3 regions of the Gordonia phthalatica genome follow, and region 1 is predicted to be linked to each of the others. Evidence: predicted binding sites of a transcription regulator. Region 1 holds the regulator's gene; each other region holds the start of a gene.
What was found. The regulator LexA, encoded in region 1, represses DNA repair genes until DNA is damaged. The targets are predictions, from matches to a motif close to CGAACANNTGTTCG.
Positions count from the first base shown of each region.

Region 2: the regulator LexA is predicted to act here: its motif matches at 2,297-2,310, upstream of ACH46_RS14685 (DUF222 domain-containing protein).
Region 3: the regulator LexA is predicted to act here: its motif matches at 2,115-2,128, upstream of ACH46_RS10855 (HNH endonuclease signature motif containing protein).

Region 1 is NZ_CP011853.1:1,947,506-1,951,691, reverse strand. It holds gene hrpA (ATP-dependent RNA helicase HrpA) at 1-751, shown strand, start outside; gene nrdR (transcriptional regulator NrdR) at 756-1,205, opposite strand; gene ACH46_RS21595 (LysM peptidoglycan-binding domain-containing protein) at 1,251-1,751, opposite strand; gene lexA (transcriptional repressor LexA) at 1,936-2,595, shown strand; gene ACH46_RS09120 (phosphoenolpyruvate--protein phosphotransferase) at 2,603-4,186, opposite strand, start outside.
Region 2 is NZ_CP011853.1:3,139,231-3,143,416, forward strand. It holds gene ACH46_RS14670 (3-hydroxybutyryl-CoA dehydrogenase) at 1-707, opposite strand, end outside; gene ACH46_RS14675 (DUF2249 domain-containing protein) at 870-1,151, opposite strand; gene ACH46_RS14680 (helix-turn-helix transcriptional regulator) at 1,250-1,858, shown strand; gene ACH46_RS14685 (DUF222 domain-containing protein) at 2,332-3,912, shown strand.
Region 3 is NZ_CP011853.1:2,310,651-2,314,836, reverse strand. It holds partial or broken gene ACH46_RS10870 (IS3 family transposase) at 1-599, opposite strand, end outside; gene ACH46_RS10860 (hypothetical protein) at 598-1,515, shown strand; gene ACH46_RS10855 (HNH endonuclease signature motif containing protein) at 2,161-3,627, shown strand; gene ACH46_RS10850 (SRPBCC family protein) at 3,864-4,186, shown strand, end outside.

The sequences.
Region 1 (4,186 bases):
GGGCCAGGGCGTCCGCACCGCGGTGGCCGCCTCCACCGCCGAGCGCGACGCGGGAATCCGTGCCGCCGCAGCGGAACTGCTCCGCCGGTCAGTGCAGCCGCCGAGCCGTCGACTCGCCAACTCTCTTCCGCCGGCCTCGAAGCTCGCCCTCAGTCAGAACCCGTACCGCGACATCGACGCCCTGCTGGCCGACTGCACGGCGCGCGCCATCACCGACACGCTCGCCGCCGAGAAGCACCTGGCCGATCTGCGAACGCCCACCGATTTCGCCGAACTGTCCGCCCGGGTCTCCCCCGTGATCCGGTCGCGCGCCCCCGAGTACTTCGTCGCCGCCGTCGCCGCGCTCGCCGAGTACTCACCCGTGCGCAGGGCGATCGACGCCCGCAGCGGCACCCTCGCCGCAGACGACGTGGCCGACCAGACATCGAATCTGGTGTTCGACGGGTTCATCGGTGCCACCGCGCTGGTGCACCTGCGGTCGCTGCCCCGCTACCTCACCGCCGCCCGACTGCGTCTGGAAGGACTGGCCACCGCGGGTGCTCGGGACAACGAAGCCCTCGCTTCCATCGACCGCGTGGTCGCGGCGTGGAACCGTCGCGAAGCCCAGTTGCCCGCGTCGCGACACGCGGATCTGGCCGAACTGGTCCAGTGGCGCCTCGAAGAACTGCGCGTCAGCCTGTTCGCTCAGCAGCTCGGCACCAGCGGTTCGGTGTCCGAACAGCGCATCATCAAGGCGATCGACAAGTTCTGAGCGGTCAGCGCCGGTCGCGACGCAGTTCGTCGATCTCGCGCTGGAAGTCGTCGGCCGACTCGAACGATCGGTACACCGACGCGAACCGGAGGTAGGCCACCTCGTCGAGGTCGCGCAGCGGACCGAGGATGGCCATCGCCACCTCGTTGCTGGAGATCTCGGCGGACCCGGACGAGCGCACGGCGTCCTCGACCTGGGAGGCGAGTTTCGCCAGCGAGTCCTCGTCGACGTGCCGCCCCTGGCTCGCACGCCGCACGCCCTTCATGACCTTCTCCCGGCTGAAGGGCTCGGTGAGGCCGTTGCGTTTCACGACGGTCAGGACGGCGGACTCGACGGTACTGAAGCGACGCCCGCACGCACTGCACGACCGGCGGCGACGAATCGCCTGACCGTCGTCGGTGACTCGGGAATCGACCACTCTGGTGTCGTCGTTCTTGCAGAACGGGCAGCGCATGGGTCGAGAATACCCGGCAGCCCGACACGGCCGTGGAGCCAGGGACTATCGGTAGTCCGGCACGATCAACGGCTGGCCGACCACCAGGCCGGAGGTCTCGAGTCCGTTCAGCTCGCGCACCTGAGCTATCACCCCGTCGACGGGCAGGTCGGGGGCGATCCGCTCGGCCAGCGATGTGAGCGACTCCCCGGACCGCACGTAGACCACGGACGTGGCGGCCGGCGTGACCGGAGCGGCACCGTCCTGCGCCCCGCCGTCGATCATGAGCACCAGCCAGGCCATCGCGGCGAGCACGCCGGCGACGAGGAGGACGCTGACCCACCGATGTTCGAACGGACGAACAACCGTTCGGCTCCGTTCCTCCGTTCGAACGACCCTGCCCCCCGAATGGGCGATCGATGACCGACGAACGCCGATGTCGCGGCGTTCGGGACGACCGGTGGGACGGCAGACCCGGGAGGTCTCGACGACCGGAAGGTCGCAGGTCATGGTCATCTCGCGGACGAAACGGCGCGGCGCGGGCGCCGTGACGGTGGGGGTACTCATCGCTCGTCTCCATTCGATCGAGTGTTCGAAGAACTCTTGTTCGATAGTTAACACGATGGGTCTGACAATCGCCGACACGCATCGAACAATTGTTTGAGTTTTGTGACCTACTCAACTAGCCTTCAGGTCATCGATCGAACACAGCTGACGAAAGGCCACACCGGTGACTGACACGCCCGATCCGATGCTCTCGACCGCCACGCTCGAGGCGTCGCTCACCCAGCGTCAGCGCGACGTTCTGGAGGTCATCCGCAAGTCCGTCCGCGAACGCGGCTACCCGCCGAGCATCCGCGAGATCGGCGAGGCGGTGGGCCTCACGTCCACATCGTCGGTGGCGCATCAACTCCGCACCCTGGAGCGCCGAGGCCTTCTCAAGCGCGATCCCCACCGCCCCCGCGCGGTCAACGTGCGCGACGACTCGCGCACGCCCCCGTCGGGCGGCGCGGCCGTCGACGGTGACGCCCTGCCCACCCCGACCTTCGTCCCCGTCCTCGGTCGGATCGCCGCCGGCGGGCCGATCCTCGCCGAGCAGGCCGTGGAGGAGGTCTTCCCGCTGCCGCGCGAACTGGTCGGCGAGGGATCACTGTTCATGCTGCGCGTCGTCGGCGAGTCGATGGTCGATGCCGCGATCTGCGATGGCGACTGGGTGGTGGTGCGTCAGCAGAACGTCGCCGACAACGGCGACATCGTCGCCGCCATGATCGACGGTGAAGCCACCGTCAAGACGTTCAAGCGGACCGACGGCCACGTGTGGCTGATGCCGCACAACGAGCACTTCGACCCCATCCCCGGTGACGACGCCGCCATTCTCGGCAAGGTCGTCACCGTGATGCGGCGAATCTAACCGAGCATCACTCCCCGAGCGCCGCGCGAGCGGCGTCTCGAGCGGCCGCGGGACTCGCGGCGGCAACCGCCGCCGCACCCGCGGCCCTGCACTGTTCCAGGGTCACCCCGCTCAGCTTGAGACCGACGGCGGCCGACGCCGCGGGTGCCGACGACAGCGACGTGACGCCCAGCCCCACCAGCACGCAGGCCAGCAGCGGGTCGGCGGCCGCTTCACCGCACACGCCGACCTGCTTCCCCTGACGCTGTCCGGCGTCACCGACGCGCGCGATCAGCGCGAGGACCGCGGGCTGCCACGGATCGGTCAGCGTGGCGAGGTCGGGCGACATCCGGTCGGCGGCCATCGTGTACTGCGTGAGGTCGTTGGTGCCGATCGAGACGAAGTCGACCTCCGCGAGGATCGCGTCGGCCATGATGGCCGCCGACGGCACCTCCACCATGACTCCCGGGATCAGGCCGCGATCGCGGATCTGCCCGGCGAACTCGCGCGCCTCGTCGACGGTCGCGATCATCGGCGCCATGACCCACGGCGTGGCGCGGCCATCGCCCTGCGCCGCGGCGGCGAGCGCGTCGAGCTGCTTGTCGCGGATCTCGGGATGGGTCTGCACGATCCGGTTGCCACGGACACCCATGGCGGGGTTCGGCTCGTCGGCGTGGGCGACGAACTTCAGGGGCTTGTCCGAGCCGGCGTCCAGGGTGCGGATCACCACCTTCTGGCCGGGGAACGCGTCGATCACCTCGCGGTAGAGCGCCACCTGCTCCTCGACGGTCGGCTCGTTCGACCGGTCGAGGAAGGCGAGTTCGGTGCGGAACAGTCCGACGCCCTGCACCGGGGCCTCGGCACCGGCCCGCGCCGAGACGCCGTCGGCGACGTTCGCGAGAATCAGCACCTCGTGCCCGTCGGCGGTGCGGCCCGGCCCCCGCCACGCCGCGATCTGTTCGGCCTTCTCCCGCGCATGCTCGACGGCGGCGGCGATGGCGTCCGCGTCGGGCTCGGTTCCGACTGTTCCTCGGTCGCCGTCGACGTATCCCAGTGCCCCCGTGGGGATCTCATCGAGGTCGGCGGCGGCGACCACGCACGGAATGGCGAGCTGGCGAGCGATGATCGCGGTGTGGCTGCTCGGCCCGCCGAGCCGCATGCCGAGCCCGATCACCCGCGTCGGATCCAATCCCGCGGTGTCCGCGGGCGCGAGGTCGTCGGCGAGCAGGATCGAGGGGACCTCCGGGTTCGGGATGCCGGGCTCCGGAAGACCGAGGAGTTCCGCGACGACGCGGTCGCGGACGTCCTTCAAGTCGGTCACCCGCTCGGCCATCAGGCCGCCCAGCTTGGTGAACATCTCGGCGAACTGATCGGTCGCGGCGATGGCGGCCAGCGGCGCGGGAACCCCCGCCTTGATGGACTTGCCCGCCGTGCTCGCCCATCCGCGGTCGCGCGCCAGACCCGCGGTGGCCGTGAGGACTTCGGCGGCGACACCGGTGCTGTGCGACGCCCGGTCGGCGAGCCGGTCACCGACGACGGCGGCAGCGGCGGTGAAGCGTTCCATCTCCGCCTCGCGGAGGTCCTCGGCGATCGTCGTGGCGTCGATGCCGTC
Region 2 (4,186 bases), 1.2 Mb from region 1:
AGGCCGACGGTGTCGCAGAGGGTCAGCGGACCCATCGGGTAGCCGCAGCCGCCCTTCATCGCGGCGTCGATGTCCTCGGCGCTGGCGTAGCCCGAGTCGTACATGCGGATGGCCTGGCACAGGTACGGGATCAGCAGGGCGTTGACGATGAAGCCCGAGCGGTCGCCAGCCTGGACGGTGGTCTTGCCGAGCACGTTCTTGGCGTAGTCGGTGACGGTGGCGGCGGTCTCCGGAGCCGTGGTGAGCGCGGAGATGATCTCGACCAGCGGCATCACCGGGACGGGGTTGAAGAAATGAACGCCGACGACCCGCTCCGGGTGGGCGGTGGCGGCTGCGATCTTGATGATCGGAATCGACGAGGTGTTGGTCGCGAGGATGGTCTCCGGCTTCACGACGGCGTCGAGCTTGGCGAAGATGTCGTGCTTGATGGCCTCGACCTCGGGAGCGGCCTCGATGACCAGCTCGCGGTCGGCGAACTCGTTGACGTCGAGGGTCAGCTTCACGCGAGCGATGGCCGCGTCGGCGTCCTCCTGCGAGATCTTGCCCTTGGCGACGCCGCGGCTGATCGACTTGGTGATGCGCGCGGTAGCGCTGTCCGCGAACTCCTGCTTGGTCTCCAGCACCAGCACATCACTGCCCGCCTTGGCACACACCTCGGCGATGCCCGCACCCATGGTGCCGCCGCCGATCACGCCGATTCGATTCACATGCACTCCAAACGCTGGGCCGCCGCCCTCGGCGGCCGGATGAACAACCTTCGACGGCAAGCGTAGTAGTCGACGGCGACGTCGCAAGCGGGTGGTCTGGAGGCGCGGACGCCGACGGCGGCGCCCTCGATCACCGGATCGAGCCGCGCCGCCGTCACGGAATCACTTGCGGCCGAGGCGGATCTTCCACGCGTCGGGGCCCTGCTGGACGTAGCTGATGTCGATGGCGTCGCCCTCGATCTGCACCAGCTGGGCGAGCAGCGGCTTCGGGTCGTGCGGCGCCTTCAAGATCATCGCGGCACCCGGTCGGACCTGGTGGAACGCGCCGATGACCGAGCCGTGACGAATCGCGTGCGGGATGGCGCTGGCGTCCAGTTCGGGGAGTCCGTGCTCCTCTTCGCACTGGCAGGTGGAGGCGGCCTCGGTGATGGGCAGTTCCTGCATGGTGGGTCCTTCCGTAGTCGGTGTCGCCCATTTAATCACAAAGTAATTGTGAGAAAATATTGTGACCGTATGGTTCTGTGGACGCCGAGGGGAGCGTGATGATGAACACCGAATCCACGCTCGACGGCACGCGTCGTCGGGTACTCGACGAGATCCGGACCGCGTCGATTCCGCCGACCGTCGACGAACTCGCGGCGGCACTCGACCTGCATCCGAACTCGGTTCGGCTGCACACCTCGGCGCTGCGCGATGCCGGCCTCGTCACGCAATCCAGTCGCGGTGGCGGTGGACGCGGCCGGCCGCTCGCGGCCTACTCCCCCACGATCCGCGGCGCCCGCGCCGGACACCGGAACTACGAGGTGCTCGCCGAGGTCCTCGTCGACCATCTCGCGACGTCTTCGGACGACCCGTCCACCGCCGCCCGAAACGCCGGACACGCCTGGGGCGCGCGCCTCGCCTCCGACCGGAACGACACCACGGCACTGACGCCGACGATCCTCCACGAGCTCGGCTTCGAACCGGACCACCGCGGCTCGACGATCGAGCTGCGGAACTGCCCGTTCCGCGAACTCGTCGATTCGCATCAGCGGGTGGTCTGCGCCCTGCACGCGGGAATGCTCGACGGCCTCGCTGAGCGCGACGACGCTCCGGTCACGCTCGTGCCCTTCACTTCGCCGACGTGCTGCACGGTGCGGTTCGACGAGTAGCCCCAGCAGAAACCTGCCAGCACGGCGTGTCGGATTCGTCGGCGTGTCGTCTGACACCTTGCTGATCGAGCACCTCCGGCGCGCAGCGCCGCAGCGTCATCGAGATCAACCATCCAGCGAAACCTGCCATCACGGCGTGTTGGATTGTTCGGCGTGTCGTAACCCCTTGCCGATCGAGTAGCTCCGGCGCGCAACGCCGCAGCGTGATCGAGATCGGCCCTCCCATAGAAACCTGCCACCACGGCGTGTCCAGATTCCCGGCGTGTCGCAACCCCCTGCCGATCGAGTAGCTCCGGCGCGCAGCGCCGCAGCGTCATCGAGATCGACCCCTCCAGCAAAACCTGCCACCATGGCGTGTCGGATTTCCTCGGCGTGTCGTGTCCGCCAGGGCAGCCCTCCATTTCCGTATCCGAAAATGTCAGACCCCCTCACTACAATCGAATGTGAGTTCGATGACAGATTCGGAGGGTGTCATGGCAACGACAACAGCAGAACGAACCAGTTCGACCCGCTCGTCGGTGGTGGTGACCGACGACGCGATCCAAGTGCGGATCCCGCGACCCGACACGGCAGGACCACAGTCGGCCAGGGCGGCCACACTCGCCTTTGCCGCCCGAGCGGACTCCTTCCAAGGGCTGGTCCTGTGGCACCGGTACGAGGCCATCTACGCGCTGTTGGTGGCGCGGATGGCGCAGGCCGACGCGAACGGCGCGAACACCGAGTACACGCGGGTCTACGACCCGCTGTGCCAGGTCGCTGCGTCGTACGCGGTCGCCGCCGGGGTGCGGCAGAGGTCGGCGGAGCACTTCGTCGAAGCCGCCCAGGCATGCTTCGAGAAGATTCCGACGGTGGGGCGTCTGCTGCGCGACGGACTGATCACCCCGGCATGGTTCACCCGGGTCGTCGAACAGACCTCCCTGGTCATCGACCCCGACCTGATGGCGTTCCTCGATGCGGAGATCGCCCACCGCCTCTCCACCCTCGGCGGCCTCACCTCCAAGCGCGTCGAGGACGCCGTCAAGGTGATCGTCGCCGAACACGACCCGGACGCGGTCATGCTGACCCGCGAAGAAGTCACAGCGCAGAAGAACGTGATCGTGAACCCCCTCAACGAGGGCATGTCGGAGGTCATCGTCACCACCACCGCCGAGGACGCCATCCTCATCAAAGACGCCCTCGACGCGGTGATCGCCGGAGTCTGCCCATTCGATCCGCGTACCCGTGGGCAGTTGCGCTCCGATGCGGCCGCCGCCCGCCTGACCGGTGCCCCGTTCGTCTGCGCGTGCGGTCGTGAGGACTGTGCCGCCGAACTGTCGGACGAGGCTGTGGCCGCCCGCTGCGCCCGCGTCGTCCTGCACGTGGTGGCCCGCAAGGACACCCTCGACGGCACCTCCACGCTCCCGGCGCTGCTCGACGGCTACGGTCCCATCTCCGCCGACCACGCCCGCGAGCTCGCCGCCCGCCCGGACGCGGTCCGCCGGGAGTTGAACCTGGATGAGTTGATGGATCATCAGGCCCAGCCGGGCAACCCGTATCGGCCGACGGCCGCGTTGGACACCGCGGCGCGCGCCGTGCACGGGACGTGCTCGTGGGTCGGGTGCGATCGTCCGGCGTGGAAGTGCGACCTGGATCATGTGACCGAGTTCAATCACGCCGACCCCGCCGCGGGCGGTGCGACGTGTGCGTGCAACCTGAACCCGAAGTGCAAGTTCCACCACGGTCTGAAAACCCACGCGGCCGGCTGGCTCGACGATCAGATCGTCGGTGCGGACGGGGTGATCTGGACCGAGATCACCACCCCCGAAGGGCTGACAGTGCGGAAGCAGGCCGCGAACGGGTGGCTGATTCCGGAGTTGGGTTTGATTCCGTGTTCGCATGGCGGGGCGACACGCCCGGGTTCCGGACACGCCGAGGGTGCACCGGAACCGGGGCGGGCGCGTACTCGGTTGGAGGCCAAGCACCGGTACCGGATGCGGCAGCGGGCGGCGAACCGCCGGGCTCGCGAGGCCGCGATCGCGGCGATGGAGGCCGCCGACGGCGAGCCACCGTTCTGACAGAACTCGATCCTCGTTCACGGCGCTCGGCGATGACACGCCGAGCGCCCCGACACGCCGTGATGGACCGAATGGGACCCGTTCCAGCCCGCGGCGATCTCGATGACGCTGCGGCGCTGCGCGCCGGAGCTACTCGATCAGCAAAGGGGTAGGACGGCGACACGCCAGCGAATCCGACACGCCCTGGTCGGTCCCTTTCGGCCGGGTGCCTCAACCCCGATGCTGCGACGAGTACTCCGGGTTGGGCCGCATGTCGATGCCACTGGCGATCGGC
Region 3 (4,186 bases), 360 kb from region 1:
GTCACGGCACAGTCGTTCGACTGTGCACTTGGCGACGGTGATCCCTCGGCGGGCGAGGGCGGCGCGGATCTTGCGGCGGCCGTAGATGCCGCCGGAGTCTTCGTAGACGTCCATGATCTGCTCTTTCAGATACTCGTCGCGGACCGCTCGAGCCGACGGGGCGCGGCCGCGGGCGGCGTAGTAGGTCGATGGCGCGATCGCGCATCCTGCCTCGGTGAGGGCGGCGGTGATCGCCTCGACTGGCCATCGATGACGGTGCTGGTCGATGAAGTCGACGATCAGCGGTGTGGCCGGTCGAGCTCGGCGGCGAAGAAAGCTGACGCGGTCTTCAATATCTCGTTCGCCCGCCGCAACTCGGAGACTTCCTTCTCCAACTGGCGGATCCGTTCGATATCCGAGACCGTCTCCACACCCGGTGCCGCGGCCTGTCCTTCCTCGACGCGGCGAACCCAGTTGCGCAGGGTTTCAGGGTTGATGTCGAGTTGTTTGGCGATCCGCGCCAACGCTCCTGGCGCGGTCTCGGGGTCCTTACGGGCGTCGATGGCCATGCGCGTGGCACGGTCCCGCAATTCCTTCGAGTACTTCGATGGGCGAGGCATGAAACAAGTGTCCCTTCCGGTCAAACCTGTCTCCATCAAACCCGGGACGATTCAGTCCTCGAGTGGTGAGATCTACGACGTCACCGTCGTCGATGATCGAGACGCCGTGGTGGCCGGCATCGAATCTCGCGACTACATGGGCGGGATCGTCCTCGGTGCGCAGCCCGAGGTGCTCACCGCATCGGCCAATGGTGCGGTCAATGAGGTTGCCGCGCAACTGGCGACCCCATTGGAGTCGGCGCTCGCTCAACAGTCTGGGGTCCCACCGGGCGGTGAACCCACAGTGACCCTCACCGACGTTGCACCGTTCTCCGACGAAGACCCCAATGGCGCGCTGCTGAACTCGGCGTTCTTCCCGATGCTCTTCGGCGGCATCATCGGCGGCGTCCTCATCTCGACTGTCATCGTCGGAGCGAGGCGACGCATCCTCGCAGTGACGACGTACGCCATCGTCGGCGGAATCGTCCTCGCCAGCATCCTGCAACTCTGGTTCGGGTCGATCCAGGGCAACTACTTACTCAACGTCGGCGCCTTCGCCGTGGCCATCGCCGCTATCGCCGCACCGATGATCGGCTGCGTTGCGCTGATCGGCCGCGCTGGTACTGCAATCGGCCCGGTCGTGATGATGCTGTTCGCCAACCCCATCTCGGGAAGCGCGTTGCCGTCACAGTTCCTCCCCGGAGCATGGGGCGAAATCGGACAGTGGTTCCCACCCGGTGCATCGGCGACGCTGGTCCGTGAACTGTCGTACTTCCCCCAGGCCGACACGACGTCATCGTGGCTGGTACTCGCCGGGTGGATCGTCGGTGGCGTGATCCTCACCGCCGTGGGACACCGCCGATCGGTCAGCGCCCCGCCCAAACCAACTGCCAGCGATGACGGCTACACGAAACCGGTCCCTGCCCTTTCGTCCTGAGGGCAGGTTTCGGAGCCTGCCTCAGCTGGTTTGGACTCGAGACAAAGTGATACGAGTGGTTACCAGTATGGCGAGCTGGCGATATATGCCGCGACGCTTCTACTACGGACGTTACGTACGCGATGATGCTGTCGGCTGCCCGTCACTTGTTCTTCGTGCGGTGGCATGCCTGCGGCCGTTGTTGGTTCCTTCTTCGTCGGTGTGGCGACGTGGCTCGTATGCAGAGTTCGGCGGATCCCGTTGTTGGATGGGTATCTGGCGAGGTCGTGTGCCGACACTTGCCGCTCTGGACTCTGGGTGACCCCTGTGTGGGTGTCCCCGAGTTGTGCTCCTCAAATATGTCACTGTGACGAATGAGTGTGATCTCCGGGGTTCGTCTTCAGTGAACGCTGACGGCGAAGACTATGTTCAACGTCTGACTCCCGGGTGGGTGTGTTGCGTCGACATCGGCGACGAGCACATCGCACATCCGGCTCCTGAAGCGCGCATTCTCGTGGTCGAAGAGGCTGGAAGCATCTGAACGAATCCCTCCGCTGACCTGCACGGCATTCCGTTTCCCGGAATTGTCAGAGCCTCGCGATACAGTGTATTCAAACGTTCGAACAAGCGTTCTGATCCGGATTTGTTTGGGAGGAGGTGGTCGACGTGAACGAAAACAGCATTCAGTTGCCGGAGGATCCGGTCGCGTTGGCCGCCCTGATGGACCAGGTGGCCGCCAAGTTCGCGGCGGCTCCGTTCGCCGCGGTGACCGAGGACCAGTTGGTCACCACCGCCGAGGTGATGGAGTCGGCGCGCCGTCGCCTCGACGGTGCCGATGCGGCCCTGCTGGTGGAGATCTCCGACCGCAACGCGGTCCGCAAGGTCGGCCTGTTCTCCCTGCACCAGTTCCTGGCCCAGCACCTGCGGGTCGGCGACGGCGAAGCCAAACGCCGCCGGATCGCCGCCGAAGCCATCGGCCAATTCTCCTCCCTCACCGGAGCAACCCTCGACCCGGCGTTGCCGGCCACCGCCACCGCGGTCGCCGACGGCGCCATCGGCGGCGGCCATGTCCGGGAAATCGCGGCCGTCATGGACCGGATTCCTTCCGCGGTCGACGCCGAAACTCGGGGTCGGGCGGAGGCCCAGTTGGCGGCCATCGCCCGCGACTTGTCCCCCGCGGGCGTGGCGCAAGCCGGGCACCGCCTGCTGGCGCACCTGGATCCGGACGGGCAGGTCACCGACGAACGTGACCGCGCCCGCCGCCGCGGCCTGACCCTCATGCCGCAGGACCGGCAGTTGATGAGCAAGGTCCGCGCCCAACTCAGCCCCGAGCTGCGCGCCAACCTGGAAGTCATGCTCGGCCAATGGGCCGCACCCGGGATGAATAACCCGGATGATCCCGAGTCCCCGCGCGGGGCCGCCGATCTGGCCGACCCGGCGGTTTTGGCCGCCGCGGCCGAGCGCGACACCCGCACCGCGGGTCAGCGCAACCATGACGCACTGCTGGCGATCCTGCGGACCGCGCACGCCGCCTCCGGGGTGCCGGCCGGCAAACTCTCGACCGAACTGGTCGTGACGGTCACCGACAAGGAGCTCGCCCAGCGGGCCGGGGTCGCGGTCACCGCGACCGGCACCCGCCTCCCGATCCGAGAGTTGGTGCACGTGGCCGGTGCGGTGCAGCCGCACCTGGCGGTGTTCTCCGCCGCCACCGGTAAGGCCCTGTGGTTCGGGCGGGGACGACGCCTGGCCTCGCAGGATCAACGGTTGATGCTGTTCGCCCGCGACCGCGGGTGCACCGCCCCGGAATGCTCGGCGCCGTTCGCCCGCACCGAGGCGCACCACCTCACCGAGTGGCGTGACGGTGGTGCCACCGACATCGATAATCTCGGTGCCGCGTGCGGGCGGCACAACCGCTCGGTCGGCCACCAGGTCGGCCAGTGGGAAACCCAGATCCTGCTCGACGGCCCGGATGTGGGGCGGGTGGCGTGGCGGCCGGTGGCCGACACCCGCCGGGACTGGCGGGTCAACCAGATCCACCACGCCGAACTCCTGCCCGACCTCGGGCCCCACGCCCCACCGGCCCCGGAGGACTCCCGGGTCGAGGCCTACCTCACCCGCCTCCTGACCGCCTGACCGGCAACCACACCGGCCAGGGGTACAGGCATGCGCGCAGCCGATCTCGCTCGGTTCGCGTCTCTATAGCCGTGGCCACTTGAGCGTCTCGCCTTCGCCCTCGACGAGGTCGACGAGTGGGTGTATTGGTTCCGCAGACTCTGGAATCATCGGCTTGATGCCAGCGACGGTCCAGATCAGACTGCGGTCACGGTCGAGGCCACCACCGCGTTCCATCTTCCTGGAGGAGTCGACCGATGAAGTACACCATCTCGATCGAGATCGACAGGCCACGCAACAAGGTGGTCGAGTTGCTCTCTGATCCGGCGCAGATGCCGAAGTGGCTGCGCGGCCTGATCTCGCACGAACCGATCGAGGGCGTGCACGGACAGCTCGGCGCCGTCTCACATGTCGTTTTCCAGACCGGGAAGCAGCAGATGGAGGCGACCGAGACCGTCACTCGCGTCGATCCCATCGACCCGCAGCCAGCGCCCGCCACCACTGCAGTGCGCTACGAACGCGAGATCGCAGCGCAGGGCATGTGGCAGGCCCAACGCGACCGCCTCATCGACGCCGGGCC